DNA from 2 places in the Mesorhizobium sp. M0088 genome. Region 2 is predicted to be linked to the other one. Evidence: riboswitches for the same ligand, from Rfam matches in the RefSeq annotation. Region 2 holds a riboswitch; the other holds the start of a gene.
What was found. Region 2 has a riboswitch for thiamine pyrophosphate ahead of NKJ67_RS28975 (YkoF family thiamine/hydroxymethylpyrimidine-binding protein). Riboswitches for the same ligand answer to the same signal wherever they lie in the genome.

Region 1 (7,219 bases), on a different contig from region 2:
TCCTGATTTCGGACGATCCGCTGCCCGACGAGATCGTCGGCGACAAGATCGATGTCGCGCGCCGCTCGCTCTGGCTGAGGGAGGCGCTTCGCGCGCTCAACGCACGGGAGCTGAGGATCATCGAGGAACGGCGGCTGAACGACGAGGGCGCGACACTCGAAGCGCTCGGCGAAACCCTCGGCATCTCCAAGGAACGCGTCCGCCAGATCGAGGCCCGCGCCATGGAAAAGCTCAAGGTCGCATTGGTGAAGCAGAACCCGGAGTTCATGGCGACTGCCGCCTGAACGGCGGCAGGCGTCCAGCGGCGCCTACTTGTCGGTGACGATCTTGACCTTGTCGCCGGCCGAAACGGCGGCACCGGGCGACAGCGCGTTGAGGACGCGGAACAGGTCGAGCTTGCGGTCGACGCCGACCATCTGCGCCGAAAGTGAACCCATCGTCTGCCCAGGCTGGACGGTGACGACGCGGATGTGCAGCGGCTTCAGCGCCGCCTTTTCGGCAGCACTCAGTATCCGGAACGAGCCGCTTACCGAACGGGCGATCGTGTCCAGAGACGTGCTGGCGGAAGGGGCCGCGGTCAGCAGCCGGTAGACTTGGCCGCCAGCGCGGATCACCGCTATGTCGAATTGCCAGCCTTCGGCGCCGGCATGCGCGGTCGCCGCCTCATTGCCGTTGATGGTTTCCTGCTTGACGCTACTGTCGACGAGACCAGCCACCCAGCCGCTGCGGATATAGTCCGTCAGCGCCCGGTTCTTGTCGATGGAAACGCCATCGAAACGGATCGCTATGTCGCCGGGGCCGGTGGCCGTCACCGCTGCCGCCGAATTGTCGATGATGAAGCCGTCCGGCACCGTGAACGACACGCCAAGGCCCGGGTGCAGGAAGGTTTCGCCGCGCACATAGCCTTCCTCGGGCGTGTCGCCATAGAGCAGGCCGTCTATGCCGGCGAGGAAGGAATCGCGGTCGCGCGTGCCGACGCCCGGCGCGCCGAACTGGCGGGCATGGCGCTGCGCCAGATCGATGCGCTGCGGCGTGTTGGGGTGCGTGGCCAGGAAGTCCAGGCTGGCGTCGGTGGCGCCGCTGATCGAGCGGAAATCGGTATAGGCCGACATCGATTGAAGGAAGCGGCCTGCGGCGAAAGGATCGTAGCCGGCCTCGCCGATCGACTTGATGCCGATGGCGTCGGCTTCCAGCTCCTGGTTGCGCGAAAATTGCGCCAGCCTCAGCTTGCCGCGGATCAACGCCGCCTTGGCGGTCGGGCTGTCGCCGAGCACATCGGAAACCACCTTGGTCGCCAGGCCTTCCTCTGCCTCGAGCTGTTGGCGCTGCAGGCCGTGATTGGCGGTGACGTGGCCCATCTCATGCGCGATTACAGCGGCAAGCTCGGCCGAATCATTGGCCAGCGCCAGGAGGCCGCGGGTGATGTAGAGATAACCGCCCGGCAGCGCGAATGCGTTGACGTTGGGCGAATTTAGAATGGTGATGCGATAGGTCTGTGTCGGGTTGGCGGACACCACCGTCAAACTACCGACCACCTTGGCGACCATTCGCTCGAGCTTGGGGTCGGAATATTCACCGCCGTAAGTCGCCAGGATGCGCGGGTGCTGCGCCTTGGCCAATTCGGCGAGCTTGTTGTTGGCGCCGACATTGTCCACCGTGATCGGCTTGTCGGAAGGCTGGAATCCGGATTCCTGAACTTCCGGCGGCGTGAACATCTGGCAGCTTGCCAACGCCACGGCAAAACCGGCCAGCGCGAGAAAACGCGCCAGCGGTTTCATTCCCAATGTGTTAGCGCCGATCGCCAGAACGGCTTCCTTTCGGGTCCCGGCGCATGACCACGAAAATCGGGGGCGATCTTCGGAACGTGTCATGCGCTATCTCAAACTGCTGCAGCATCCGTTGCCCGTCCCTTAGGGCGGGCGGCGGATACTGCAGGCAAATCACGGCCTGTGCCGGACCGGTAGGGCGACCTAGCCACACTCCCCCGGTCATGGCAAGCAAACGCCACATCGCCTGGAGCCGGTTTGACCGTAAATTATGTCCGCTTCCGGGCAACATCGCGTGATGTGGAATATCCAGCACCCGCGCCGATATAGCGCCGGAACGCCTCCGGACCAGCCCCGGTAAAGAAATCATCAGCCTTGCCGGTTGCGGCCACCAACCCATTGTCGACAAACACCATGTGCTCGCCGATGCGGCGTGCATCCTCGGGCTGGTGGGTGACAAATAGCACCGTCATGGCGCGTTCGGCATGAACGGCAGCAACCAGATCCAGCATCTCGTCGCGCAAAGCGGGTCCGAGCGAAGCGAAGGGCTCGTCGAGCAGCAACACCGGTCGGTCGCGCACCAGCACGCGGGCCAGTGCGACGCGCTGGCGTTCGCCCCCGGAGAGCTCGCGCGGCAGGCGTTTCTCCTTGCCCGCGAGACCGGTGCGCGCAAGCGCCTCGGCGACCGCGGCGCGGTCCGCCTCGGTCAGTCCCAGGGAGGGCGAGCGGCCGAGCCCGACATTCTGCTCGACGGAAAGATGCGCGAAGAGATTGTTCTCCTGGAACACCATCGACACCGGCCGCGTCGAGGCCGGCTCGGCGCTGACATCGGCCCCGCCGATCAGCACGCGGCCCGATTGTGGGGTCTCGAAGCCGGCGACCAGATTGAGCAGCGTCGACTTGCCCGAACCGCTCGGACCCATGATGGCGGTGATCTTCGCCGTGGCGAACTCGACGTCGAAGACAAGTGGCACCTCACCATAACTGAACGACACCTTGTCCAGCCGCACCGGCGCGCCCTTCTCGACCCTGCTGGCCGCCCTCTCACGCATCGCGGACCTTCTCCCTTCCCAGCCAGTGCGCCGCCACGATCAACGCGAGACAGACGAGGCCGAGCAGCAGTGCCAGGCCGGCGGCATCCTCGGTGCGGTAGCTGCCCATCCGTGCCAGAAGAAGGTAGGGCAATGTCTGCACGGAATCACTGCCGAACAGGGCAATGACACCGAGATCGCCCAGCGACAGCGCCATGGCGAAAGCGAAGGCCGTGGCGAGCGGGCGCCGCAGCGACGGCCAGTCGACCAGCATCAGCCGGTTCCAGCCCGCAATGCCGAGCTGTGCGCAGAGCCGTTCGTGACGCTCGCTCGCCGCATCATAGGCGGGACGCACGGCGCGCAGGGCGAATGGCATCGCCATCACCGCGTTGACGGTGACGACCATGACCGGGGCGATGGCAAAGACATCGCCGGCATGGCGCAGCAACAGGAACCAGCCGGCGCCGACGACGATCGGCGGCACGACAAGGACAAAGCCGGCGCCTGTATCGGCAGCGTGTTCGAGCAGTGTCTTTGCGCCGGCACGGCGGTTCAGCGCCAGTGCCCGCCGCGCCATGGTCAGCGCCAGCGACAGCATCACCGAGAGCAGTGCCGACAGGAAGGCCAGCACCACGCTGGTCAGCGTTGCCTGCCGGACAGTGGCCTCACCGGCCAACCGGCCGAGATCCGCACCCAACCCGGCCATCACGGTTGCCGCCATCGGCCCAACGACGAACAGCAGCGCCAGGATGATGAGTAGCGCGTTCAACCAGGTCTCGCTCCGATGGACTGAGAGATACCGACGTTGCGCGACCGGCAAATTGGTGTCGCCGACCACATTGGCGCCCAGGCGCGTCAGGGCCAGCACAACGATAAAGGTCAGGGCAATCTGCAACAGCGTCAGTGTAACGGCCCGCGCGGGATCGAAATCAAAGCGCAGCGCCTGGTAGATGCCGACCTCCAGCGTCGTCGCGGCCGGCCCGCCGCCGAGCGTCAGCACGATCGTGAAGGATGTGATGCAGAGCATGAACACAAGCCCGGCGACGCCGGGCAGTGCGGCGCGCAGCGTTGGCCATTCGATCAGCCGGAACGCCGGCCGCGCCGCCATGCCGAGTTGGCTCGCCAACCGCCATTGGTCGGCCGGTATGGTCTGCAGCGCCTCGAGGAACAGCCGCGTCGCCAGCGGCAGGTTGAAGAAGACATGGGCGACGAGGATGCCGGACAGGCCATAGATACCCGGCCAGCTTCCGCCGCCGATCAGGGCAAGCACGCCGGCGAAATAGCCGGCACGGCCATAAAGCGCCAGAATGCCGAGCGCTGCGACAATAGCCGGCAGCGCCAACGGCACGGCGAAGATCTGCAGGATGAAGGCGCGGCCGAAGAAACGTGGATGTCGCGACAGAGCCCGCGCCACGAACAGCGCCGGGATGGCCGAAAGCAGCGTCGAGAGCGCCGCTTGCCAGAGCGTGAAGCGAATGACGCGAAGCAGATAGGGATCGAAGGCTGCCCAGGCGCCCGAGAAATCATGGGCGCCCTCGAAAAGCAGGCCGGCAAACGCGCCGCCGATCAGCAGCGCGATCGCGGCAAGCGCGACAATGCCGGCGCTGACGCGGGGATCGGCTGGATGGCGCGTACGCATCTCGCGCTATCCAACCCTGCGACGGGTATTGATCGAGGGGAATATCTGGCGAAGGCCGAGCCCACCCCCCTCTGTCCTACCGGACATCTCCCCCTCAAGGGGGGAGATTGCGCACTCAGCCGCCTTCGCTATTCTCAAGAGTGGCAGGACTAAGAGAGGCGATAAAGCTGCCGATATCCCCCCCTGAGGGGGAGATGGCCGGCAGGCCAGAGGGGGGCGGCTTGGCGCAAACATGCGACGCGGCTCGCGCCCTACTTGCTCATCACCGCAAGCCATTCATCGACCCAGGCCTTGCGATTGGCAGCGACCTCTTGCGGGCTGAACAGCAAGGTCTTGGTCGGCTTGACCAGTTTATCAAAGGCCGGATTGAGCGGCTTGTCGGTCTTGCCGGCCGGGAACATCCAGTTGGTCTCGGGAATGGCATCCTGGAATTTAGGCCCGGTCATGAAGGCCATAAACTTGGCCGCCAGCGGATTCTTGGCTCCCGTCGTGGTGATACCCGCCACCTCGATCTGCAGATACTCGCCCTCCTCGAAGGAGGCCGCCTGGTAGCGCCCGGTGTTCTCGGCGATCATGTGATAGGCTGGCGACGTCGTGTAGGACAGCACCATCGGCGCCTCGCCCTTGGTGAACAGCCCATAGGCCTCGCTCCAGCCCGGCGTCACGGTCAGCACCTTCGGCTTGAGCTTGGCCCAGGCCTCCGGCGCCTTGTCGCCATAAACCGACTTGACCCACAGAAGCAGGCCGAGGCCCGGCGTCGAGGTGCGTGGATCCTGGATGACGATCTTGTCGTCGGCACTGCCTTCGACCAGCTCTTTCAGGCTTTTCGGCGGGTTCTTCAGCTTCTCGGTGTCGTAAACGACAGCGAAATAGCCGTAATCAAAGGGGACAAAAGTATCGTCGCTCCAGCCACCCGGCACGTTGACATCAGTTACGCCGCCATGCGGCGCGAACAAGCCTGACGCCTTGGCATCGGCGGTGAGATTGGTGTCGAGGCCAAGCACGATATCGGCCTTGGTCGATGCGCCTTCCAATCTGACGCGGTTGAGCAGCGCGACGCCGTCGGCGACCGAGACGAACTCGACATCGCAGCCGCATCCGGCCTCGAACTCCTTCTTCACCACGGGACCCGGGCCCCAGTCGGCGGTAAAGCTCTCATAGGTGTAGACGGTGAGCTTGTCCTTGGCCAAGGCCGGTCCGGACAAGGCCACGACCGTTGCTGAAACAAGAGCGTATAAAAGCGTGCGCATCGGCGCCTCCTTCGTTCGAATTGAAAGGAATTGAGGCGTCGGACTGTCCGAAACGTCTAATCCCTCCGCCGGTACAAACCGGATCAGGTTCAGCGGGTTGGCGAGACTGCCTCTCAGCCGGTCCGCGAAGATCGCGTCCGGCACCCCGTTAGAGCGTTTCGACACATAGGCCGGGCCGATCCGCCACGCAAGTGGGAGTTTGCCGCCTTCCGTTTCCCGTGCCGGGCTGGTAAGGGCCACACGATATGAGCACATTCACCATCCTGCTTGGCGGCGATCTCATCCGCACGCCACGGCTCGACCGCCAGGCCGAAGGCTCCCGCGTCATCGCCGCCGACGCCGGCATAGGCCATGCGCAGTTGCTGGGCCTCGTGCCGGAGCTGTGGGTGGGTGATTTCGATTCCGTGCCGGCGAACCTGCCGGACGATCTCGCTTCCGTGCCGCGCCGGACCTTCCCGGCGGAAAAGGACCAGACCGATGGCGAACTTGCCATCGCCGCAGCACTCGAGCGCGGCGCGACCCGGCTGGTGCTCGCCGGTGCTTTCGGCGGCAAGCGCGCCGACCACGCTTTCCTGCATCTGGCGCTTGCCTTGCGCCTGGCCGAAGCAGGGACCGATGTGCTCCTGACCAGCGGCGCCCAGGAAGGCATTCCCCTGCTGCGTGGAATGGCCGGCTTCGACTATGCCGATGGCACACTATTTTCGGTGCTCGGCTTTTCCGAACTCGCCGGCCTGACCGTCACCGGCGCCAAATGGCCGCTGAACCACGTCAAGGTGGCCTTCGGTTCGTCGCTGACCATTTCCAACGAGATCAAGGGCCGCCTCGAAATCGCGCTCGGCCATGGCCGCGCGATGCTGCTCGCTCATCCCTATCCCTTACCTGAAAGCTGACATGGCCCCGCCTCTTCTCAACCTCGACGGGATAAAACTGACCTTCGGCGGCACGCCGCTGCTCGACGGCGCCGCCTTGACGGCTTCGGCCGGCGACAAGATCGCACTGGTCGGCCGCAACGGGTCGGGCAAGTCGACCCTGCTGAAGATCGCCGCTGGCCTGATCGAGCCGCAGGACGGCGAGGTGTTCCGCCAGCCTTCGGCAACTGTCCGCTATTTGCCGCAGATGCCCGACATGGAGGGCTTTGCCACTGTCCGCGCCTATGTCGAGGCCGGGCTTGGCCCTGCCGACGATCCCTACCGCGCCAGCTATCTGATGGAGCATCTCGGACTGTCGGGTGAGGAACGTCCCAACGATCTGTCGGGCGGCGAGGCGAGGCGTGCTGCCCTTGCCCGCGTCATGGCGCCGGAGCCAGACATCCTGCTGCTCGATGAGCCGACCAACCATCTCGACCTCTCGGTCATCGAATGGCTGGAAGAAGAACTCATCCGCACCTCCTCGGCACTGATCGTCATCTCGCACGACCGCCGCTTTCTCGAACGTGTGTCGCGCGCCACCATCTGGCTCGATCGCGGCCAGACCCGCAGGCTGGACAAGGGCTTTGGCCATTTCGAGGAATGGCGCGACCTGGTCCTGGAGGAA
Region 2 (7,219 bases):
CCTCCGCGCCGATGTGCTGGTCTGCTACACTTTGCCTGTCTTGATCCCTCAAGAGGTTCTTGGCCATTTTTCCAAAGGCGGGGTCAACCTCCACCCGGCGCTGCTCCCCGACTATCGAGGGCCACATCCGACCCAGCGCTTGGCCGTGGACGGCCGGTGTGCGGCTCATGGCGGCGTCACGCTCCACAAGATGTCCGCCGGTTTTGACGAGGGTGACATTCTCGGGCAGGTGCCGTTTTCCGAAGCTGACTGGACCTCGAGAGAAGCCTTGGCCGACAGCACGGCAACCGCTATGCGGATTCTGGTGAGCGAGGCGGTGCCGGCCTACTGCCGGGGGCTGTTGTCAGGAATGCCGCAGCCGAAAGGCGACTTCGTCTGGGCACGGCTTCAGCCCAGCCACCTGATAATCTCGCCGGCCATGTCGGTCGAGCATGTTGTACGGCTATGGCATGTGCTCGGCCTTCTGCCAGGCATCTATCTTGAAATCGGAACGCGCAAAGTCAGACTGGGATTCCAGATCAGAAGGCTGGGGCCTTGCACAGGAAAGGCTCCGGTCAGGCGGTGGGGAACAGTGGAATTCGATCTCGCCAACGGTCGGGTCCTGTATTTTACCTACGGTAGAGTGCTCAAACGGCTGCTCAATTCAAAACACCTGTTTTTGCGCCCGCCCGCCGGAAAACCCGCTCCACAAATCCGGCTGTTCGGCAAAACGAGTGCTGCGGACCAGAGAAACGGATGAAGCCGCTGGGCGATGCCCAGCGGCTTCGTCCGTGTGCGGTTACTTGCCACAATTATTATCGTTTACCGTTGGCGCCGTCGCGTTACCATCGGCGTCCGTCTGCGCGCCTTGCGGGTTGGTCGGGCAATTCTGATCCGCGTTCGAATTCATGTCCCCTACCGTGCCAGTCGTGCTGTTGGTCGTGCCCGGGTCGACAGTGTCCGGCTCGACCGTATTCGGTGAAGCCGGCGTGTTCGGCTCAACCGTCACCGATTTGCCGCTGCCGCTTCCATTTGCGTTGTTGCTGCCGGCGCTTTGCGCCATGGCTGACGTGGCCAGACCAATGGTGAGAACCGAAGCTGCGAGGATTTTCATGAACATGGTTTGTCTCCATTTCTGTGAAGTCGTCGCTTGTTTTCTACGAAAGTGATCGCGTTGCGACTGTGGGGACAACCGGTCGCGGCGGCGAAGGTTCCCGACAAAATTCCGCTCAGGCGCACCGTGACTGGCGCAATGCTTTTGGCGCAGTGCTCTGAAAAAACGGCTTTCCCTTGAACTCGAATGATGCTTTAAGGCGCACATCCACAGGGGTGCTCCGTACGGTCGGGGCTGAGACGGGGGCGGCAAGCCCACAGACCCTAGAAGCTGATCTGGGTAATACCAGCGGAGCGAGGCGGGCGATGTTTTCAGGCGCACAGATTTCCCTATACCCCATGACCGACGAATTCGTCGGTGTCATTCTTGGCGCGCTCGGTGCGCTCGATCCCTGGCGCGACAAGCTCAGGATCGAGACCGACGACATCTCGACCTTGCTGGTCGGGCCGCCCGAAGTGCTGTTTCCCGCCATGCGCGACCTCTTCGTGGCGGCGGCACGCAGCGGCAAACATTGCGTGTTGTCGGCCGCCATCTCGCGCGGGTGCCCTGGCGAGCCGGATGACCCGATCTGCCGCTCCGATGCACTTGGCGGGCCTGTCGGGCCACTCGGCCCGCGCAAGGATGCGGCCATCGCGGCGGTGCGCAATGCTGCTGCCACCGGCCAGCCGGCGGCGGCGCAGTTCTCGCTCTATGTGATGGGCACCGACGACCACATGGACGAGATCTACGGCTGCATCGATTTTCTCAAGCAGTCCGGCGTCTATGAGCGTTCCAAGCATTTCTGCACGAAACTGCGCGGTGATGCCGGTGCGATCTTTTCGGCGCTGGACGAGGCCTTCTGCCGCTTCGGACCAGGCGCCGGCCACGTAACCCTCGACGTCACGGTCTCGGCCAACAGCCCGTCGGCTGTCTGAACCAGCCGCGCTTTCGCGCTGCCGTCAAAGGTTGTCTCCCGTGGCCACATCATCAGTCGCTTCGCGCCCGATCGCGAGCCTTCTTGTCAAGGCAATACCGGCCATGATCTCGGTCGGTTTGCTCTTGCTGGCGTGGGAGCTTTATGCCACCTATTCCGGCATCAGGCCGACGACACTGCCGGCGCCGTCGCGCGTTTTCGAACAAGCGCTGCTCAATCGCCAGGCGCTGGCCGACAACGCCATTCCGACCATCGGCGCCACGCTGCTCGGCTTTGCCTGTTCGCTCAGCGCTGCCTTCGTGCTGTCGATGCTGGTCGACTTCTTCCAGCCGCTGCGGCGTGCGCTGTTTCCTGTCTTAATCGTCAGCCAGACCTTGCCGCTGGTGGCGATCGCGCCGCTGGTGGTGCTCTGGTTCGGCTTCGGGCTGGCGCCCAAGATCATGCTGGTGGCGCTGGTTACCTTCTTTCCGATGCTGGTTGCATTGGTCGAGGGTTATGAGTCGACCGAGGCCGAGATCGGGCAAATGCTGCGCGCCATGGGGGCAGGGCGCTGGCGCATCTTCGTGCTGGCACGGCTGCCTTCGGCGCTGCCCTATTTCTTCGCTGGTTTGAGGATCTCCATCACCTACGCCGTGGTCGGCGCGATCTTCGCCGAATATGCGGGGGCCGCGAAGGGGCTGGGCATCTACATGCTCAACGCCAAGAACAATTTCCGTCCTGACCTGGTTCTTGCCGCCGTCGGAGTGAGCGCTGCCCTGACCCTTGTCCTGTTCGGGTTGACTGTACTGCTGCAGCGCCTTGCGATGCCCTGGGAGCGGGCCGGCAAGGAAACCGTCGGGAAGGGGCCCTGGCGATGAGCCGGCTCGAACTGCGGTATGTGCGCAAGGCGTTCGGTGGGCTCGACGTGCTGGCCGATATTTCGCTTAGCGTCGGCGCTGGTGAATTCGTCTCGATCCTTGGACCCTCGGGCGCCGGCAAATCGACACTCTTCCAGCTTCTGACCGGCGCCGAGCATGGCGAGGGCGAGATGTTGTTCGACGGCGCGCCGCTCGACGACCACGGCAGGCATTTCGCTTTCATGCCGCAGCGTGACGCGCTGATGCCGTGGCGGCGCATCCTCGACAACGCAACGCTCGGGCTCGAAGTGCAAGGCATGAGGAGACAGGCGGCGCGGGCGCGCGTTGCGCCGTTGTTTGCCGAATTCGGGCTTGCCGGCTTCGAGCGGCATTTTCCAGCGCAACTGTCCGGCGGTATGCGCCAGCGCGCGGCCTTGCTGCGCACGGTGGTGCAGCAACGCGACATGCTTTTGCTCGACGAGCCGTTCGGCGCGCTCGACGCGCTGACCCGCACGGCCATGCAGCGCTGGCTGGAACAGATGTGGCGGCATCATCGCTGGACGGCGCTCCTGATCACCCATGACGTGCGCGAAGCCGTGTTCCTGTCCGACCGCATCTATCTGCTGTCGGCGCGCCCGGCCCGCATCGTGCGTGAAATCAAGGTGCCGCTGCCGCGCCCGCGCAGCCTTGGCGGCGATGCCGCGCGCCAGGCAAGTACGCTCGAGGCCGAGATTCTCGACATCATCCTCAACGCCACCCCATCCAAAGGACACGATCATGACTGACTTGACGCGCCGGCAGGCCTTGTTGCTGACCCTTGCCACAGGCCTTCCGCTCGTTGCCGGATCGGGGCGAGCCCAAGCACAATCGGCACAAAAGGTCACCGTTGCCCTCGACTGGACTGTCAACACCAACCACATCGGACTGTTCGTCGCCCGCGACAAGGGCTTCTATCGCGAGGCCGGGCTCGAGGTCGACATCCTGCCTTACAGCGATACCGGTGCGGGCACGCTGGTTGCAAATCGCGTCGCCGATTTCGGCATCAACGGCACCATCAGCCTGTTCACCCAGAGAACCGCCGGAGCGGACCTGAAGGGCGTCTATGCGGTGGTGCAATCGGAAACCGGCCGCGTGGTCTTCAATGCGGCCCGCAGCGAGATCGTAAGCCCGAGAAACCTCGACGGCCTGACCTATGGCGGCTTCGGCAGCGCCTGGGAAAACGCCCTGATATCGACCATCATCCGCCATGATGGCGGCAAGGGCAATTTCGAGACGGTGACGCTCGGCACCTCAGCCTATGAGGCGCTGGCCAATGGTTCGGTCGATTTCACGCTCGAAGTCTCGACCTGGGAGGGTGTCGACGCCGAGCTCAAGGGCGTCAAACAACGCAGCTTCGTCTATGCCGATTACGGCGTGCCTGACGAGCACACGACACTGATCTCTTCGAGCGAAGCCTATCTCCAGGCAAACCCCAAGCCTGCGGCCGCCTTTGTCCAGGCGACGCGGCGCGGCTACCAGTTCGCGGTCGATCACCCCGAAGATGCGGCAGCCCTGCTGATCGCGGCCAACAAGGATGCGTTGACCAATCCGGCGCTGATCCACGCCTCACTGAAGGCGCTGATCGACGGCCATTATCTGCGCAGCCAAAGCGGTGCCATCGGGACGATGGATCCGGCCAAGATGGGAGCGATCGGCGGCTATCTCTTCGCGTCCGGCATTTTGCGTGATGCCGACGGCAAGCTGGTTGCTCAACGCCCGGATTTCGGGAGCTATTTCCGCAACGATTATCTGAGCTAGTCTGGCAAAACCAAATGAGATGGGTCGCCAGTCTTTCTGGGCGACCGCGTGGAGCAGGTCGTCTGGGAGTGGCGCCCTGGCTCCCCGACAGCCAGTTTAATGCCGATCTGATCTTGTTGATTAACTGCCCGGCAATGGTTGCGTGCAAAGGTCGCCCTGAGGGATCATTGGGGTGTTTGCATTGCTCATATCAAAAAGCGAGGCGCTTTCGCACATCAGTGACGGCAGGATTTTGTCCGCAGCCCGAACGCGCGAAATCCTGGTGGATTTGCGCGAAGGTTTCTTTCGGATCTGCGCGCTGGCCTTCGCGGGCATGTTCGTCTACCGCGGCGTATCTCACCTGATGCTCGACCCGACCCGCATCAATGTGGCGCTGATGGCAATTTCCGAGATCCTGACCTTTACCTGGCTGCTTCTGTCGCGGCGACCACAGGTACGCGACTGGAACCCGCTGACGGTGGTTGTTTCGGTGGTCGCCAGCTTCGGTGTCGGCTTCATCGACCTGGAACCGGGCGTGGCCATCATCCCGATCTATGCCGCCGCGCCGCTGCAAGTCCTGGCGTTGGGGTTCGTGATCTGGGGGAAGATATCGCTAGGGCGTTCTTTCGCCATTCTGCCGGGCAATCGCGGCGTGATGACCGACGGTGCCTACCGCCTGGTGCGGCACCCGATCTATGCCGGATACCTTGCCGGTCATGTCCTGTTCCTGCTGTCGGCCTTTTCCTTCTACAATCTTGCTGTCTACGCCGCGATCACCTTCTTCCAGGTTCATCGCATCCTGCGCGAAGAGGCGCTGTTAGCCGCGACGCCGGAATACCGGGACTATATGAAGCGCGTCCACTACAGGCTGTTCTATGGGATCGTCTGACAAGCCGGCCAGCGCAGAATCGTTCGGCCTGCAATCACGCTTGCACTCTCTCGCTCCCGCATCCGCCGACAGACTCTGGCCACTTGCAATCATCGTGGCGGTCTTGCTGATCTTGCGAGAGGCTCATGCCCTGTCCGGTGCGGTGTACGGCCTCGCAGTAAAGACGAGCAGAGTAACGTCCGATCATCAATGGCCTTACGCACTGTTAGTGTAAAGAGAAATTATTCCAACTTTATTATAATTTTATTTCAGAAATTTTGTTGATGTATACCACGCTTCAGGTTGAGTATTCTCTCTCTGAAACTGAAATTCACCACCTCGCGTAGTTGATCTTGCAATCGGCCTCTCGCCAATTGCTTTAGCGCAACGACAACAGGAGAGTGTTATGGCTCACACCATCAAGACAGTCGCCAACATGTTGGCGGGTAGTGCGGTAATCTTAGCCCTTTCCCTGCCCGCCAATGCTGCGGGAATCGGCCTTGGCGTTGGTGCCTCGGTGGGTGGTAGCGGCGGCGTCAATGCCGGCGTCGGGGCTTCCGTTGGCGGCAGTGGCGGCATCAGCGCCGGAGTGGGCGCCTCGGTGGGCGGCAGCGGTGGTGTAAAGGCCGGGGCCGGTGCCAATGTCGGCGGCTCGAGCGGTGTCAATGCCGGTCTCGGCGCTTCGGTCGGCGGCAGCAATGGCATCAATGCCGGCGCGGGCGCCAATGTTGGAGGATCTGGCGGCATTGCTGCCGGACTCGGCGCCAATGTGGGCGGGACGAGCGGCGTCGGCGTCGGTGTCGGTGTCGGCGTGGGTATTGGGGGCGGCATCAATCCGTCCAATCCGTCGAACCCGAGCAATCCGTCCAATCCGTCAAACCCCAGCAGGCCGAGCCTGCCGGGTGTCGTGGCCCAGATGTCGGATAGCAACGTGGCGCGAATGAAGAAGCGCTGCGTCGACGTGCTCGGCAGCGAAGGCGCTTACGACCGCGACCTCCGGCAACTCTGCCTCCTGATCGCGCGCCGCTGATGCTGGAGGTGCCGGGACTGGAGGTGCCGAACCGGCCCTGAGGCCCGGCCGCATGTTCCTGGCCTCCGGCTGGTCGGAAGGCCCGCCACACTGGCGGGCTTTCCGCGTTCATTGGCGTGCCGGTATCAAAGTTCTGGCTTCCATCACGTTGGATGGCCGTTTCCGTTGCCACGATCGCACGGAACGGTAGAGCCTTGGGAACGTTCTCGTCCTCGAACATCGCGGCCGCGATGTTCGACCCAATGCGTCAGCGCTAACGGGAGCTGAAAGCCATGAGCCTTGGAACCATACTGATCATCATTCTTATCCTTGCCCTGCTTGGCGGCTTCAGCGGCCTCGGCGGAGGTCCTTTTTATGGCGCCGGCTACTATGGCGGCGGCGGCCTCGGGCTCGTGCTGCTCATCGTCATCGTGCTTGTCGTGCTCGGGCGCATCTAGCCAGGCCCGCCCGGTTGTCGCCGACAGATCGCAATCTCGTGAGCGCCCCCAATGTCGGCGCGCACCGGATTGTGATGCAGGCAAGCCGGCTTGTGATCCTGCACTCTGCAAAACTTTCGTATGGTCATTGCGGTCCACACCCCCCCGTGGAAACAAGAGGAGAGGGTCCCACCCCTTATCCTCCTCCAAGGCCCGCTCCGGTTCACCGTGGCGGGCTTTTGCTTGATGGGCGAGGGAACCGGCTTGCATCAAGCTTCAAGGAAAGG

Region 1: it holds a riboswitch for thiamine pyrophosphate, as region 2 does, so the genes downstream of both, thiB (thiamine ABC transporter substrate binding subunit) here and NKJ67_RS28975 (YkoF family thiamine/hydroxymethylpyrimidine-binding protein) in region 2, are expected to answer to the same signal.

The regions. Positions count from the first base shown of each region.
Region 1 covers NZ_JAMYUI010000004.1:247,153-254,371, reverse strand. Annotated here, with positions in the region: gene NKJ67_RS07065 (RNA polymerase factor sigma-32) at 1-284, shown strand, start outside; gene NKJ67_RS07060 (M48 family metalloprotease) at 309-1,778, opposite strand; gene thiQ (thiamine ABC transporter ATP-binding protein) at 2,036-2,818, opposite strand; gene thiP (thiamine/thiamine pyrophosphate ABC transporter permease) at 2,811-4,436, opposite strand; gene thiB (thiamine ABC transporter substrate binding subunit) at 4,688-5,686, opposite strand; TPP riboswitch at 5,730-5,844, opposite strand; gene NKJ67_RS07040 (thiamine diphosphokinase) at 5,932-6,576, shown strand; gene NKJ67_RS07035 (ABC-F family ATP-binding cassette domain-containing protein) at 6,578-7,219, shown strand, end outside.
Region 2 covers NZ_JAMYUI010000029.1:68,774-75,992, reverse strand. Annotated here, with positions in the region: gene NKJ67_RS28985 (formyltransferase family protein) at 1-739, shown strand, start outside; gene NKJ67_RS28980 (RodZ family helix-turn-helix domain-containing protein) at 779-1,099, opposite strand; TPP riboswitch at 1,295-1,408, shown strand; gene NKJ67_RS28975 (YkoF family thiamine/hydroxymethylpyrimidine-binding protein) at 1,399-2,007, shown strand; gene NKJ67_RS28970 (ABC transporter permease) at 2,111-2,863, shown strand; gene NKJ67_RS28965 (ABC transporter ATP-binding protein) at 2,860-3,627, shown strand; gene NKJ67_RS28960 (ABC transporter substrate-binding protein) at 3,620-4,639, shown strand; gene NKJ67_RS28955 (methyltransferase family protein) at 4,902-5,507, shown strand; gene NKJ67_RS28950 (hypothetical protein) at 5,893-6,516, shown strand; gene NKJ67_RS28945 (DUF3309 family protein) at 6,789-6,953, shown strand.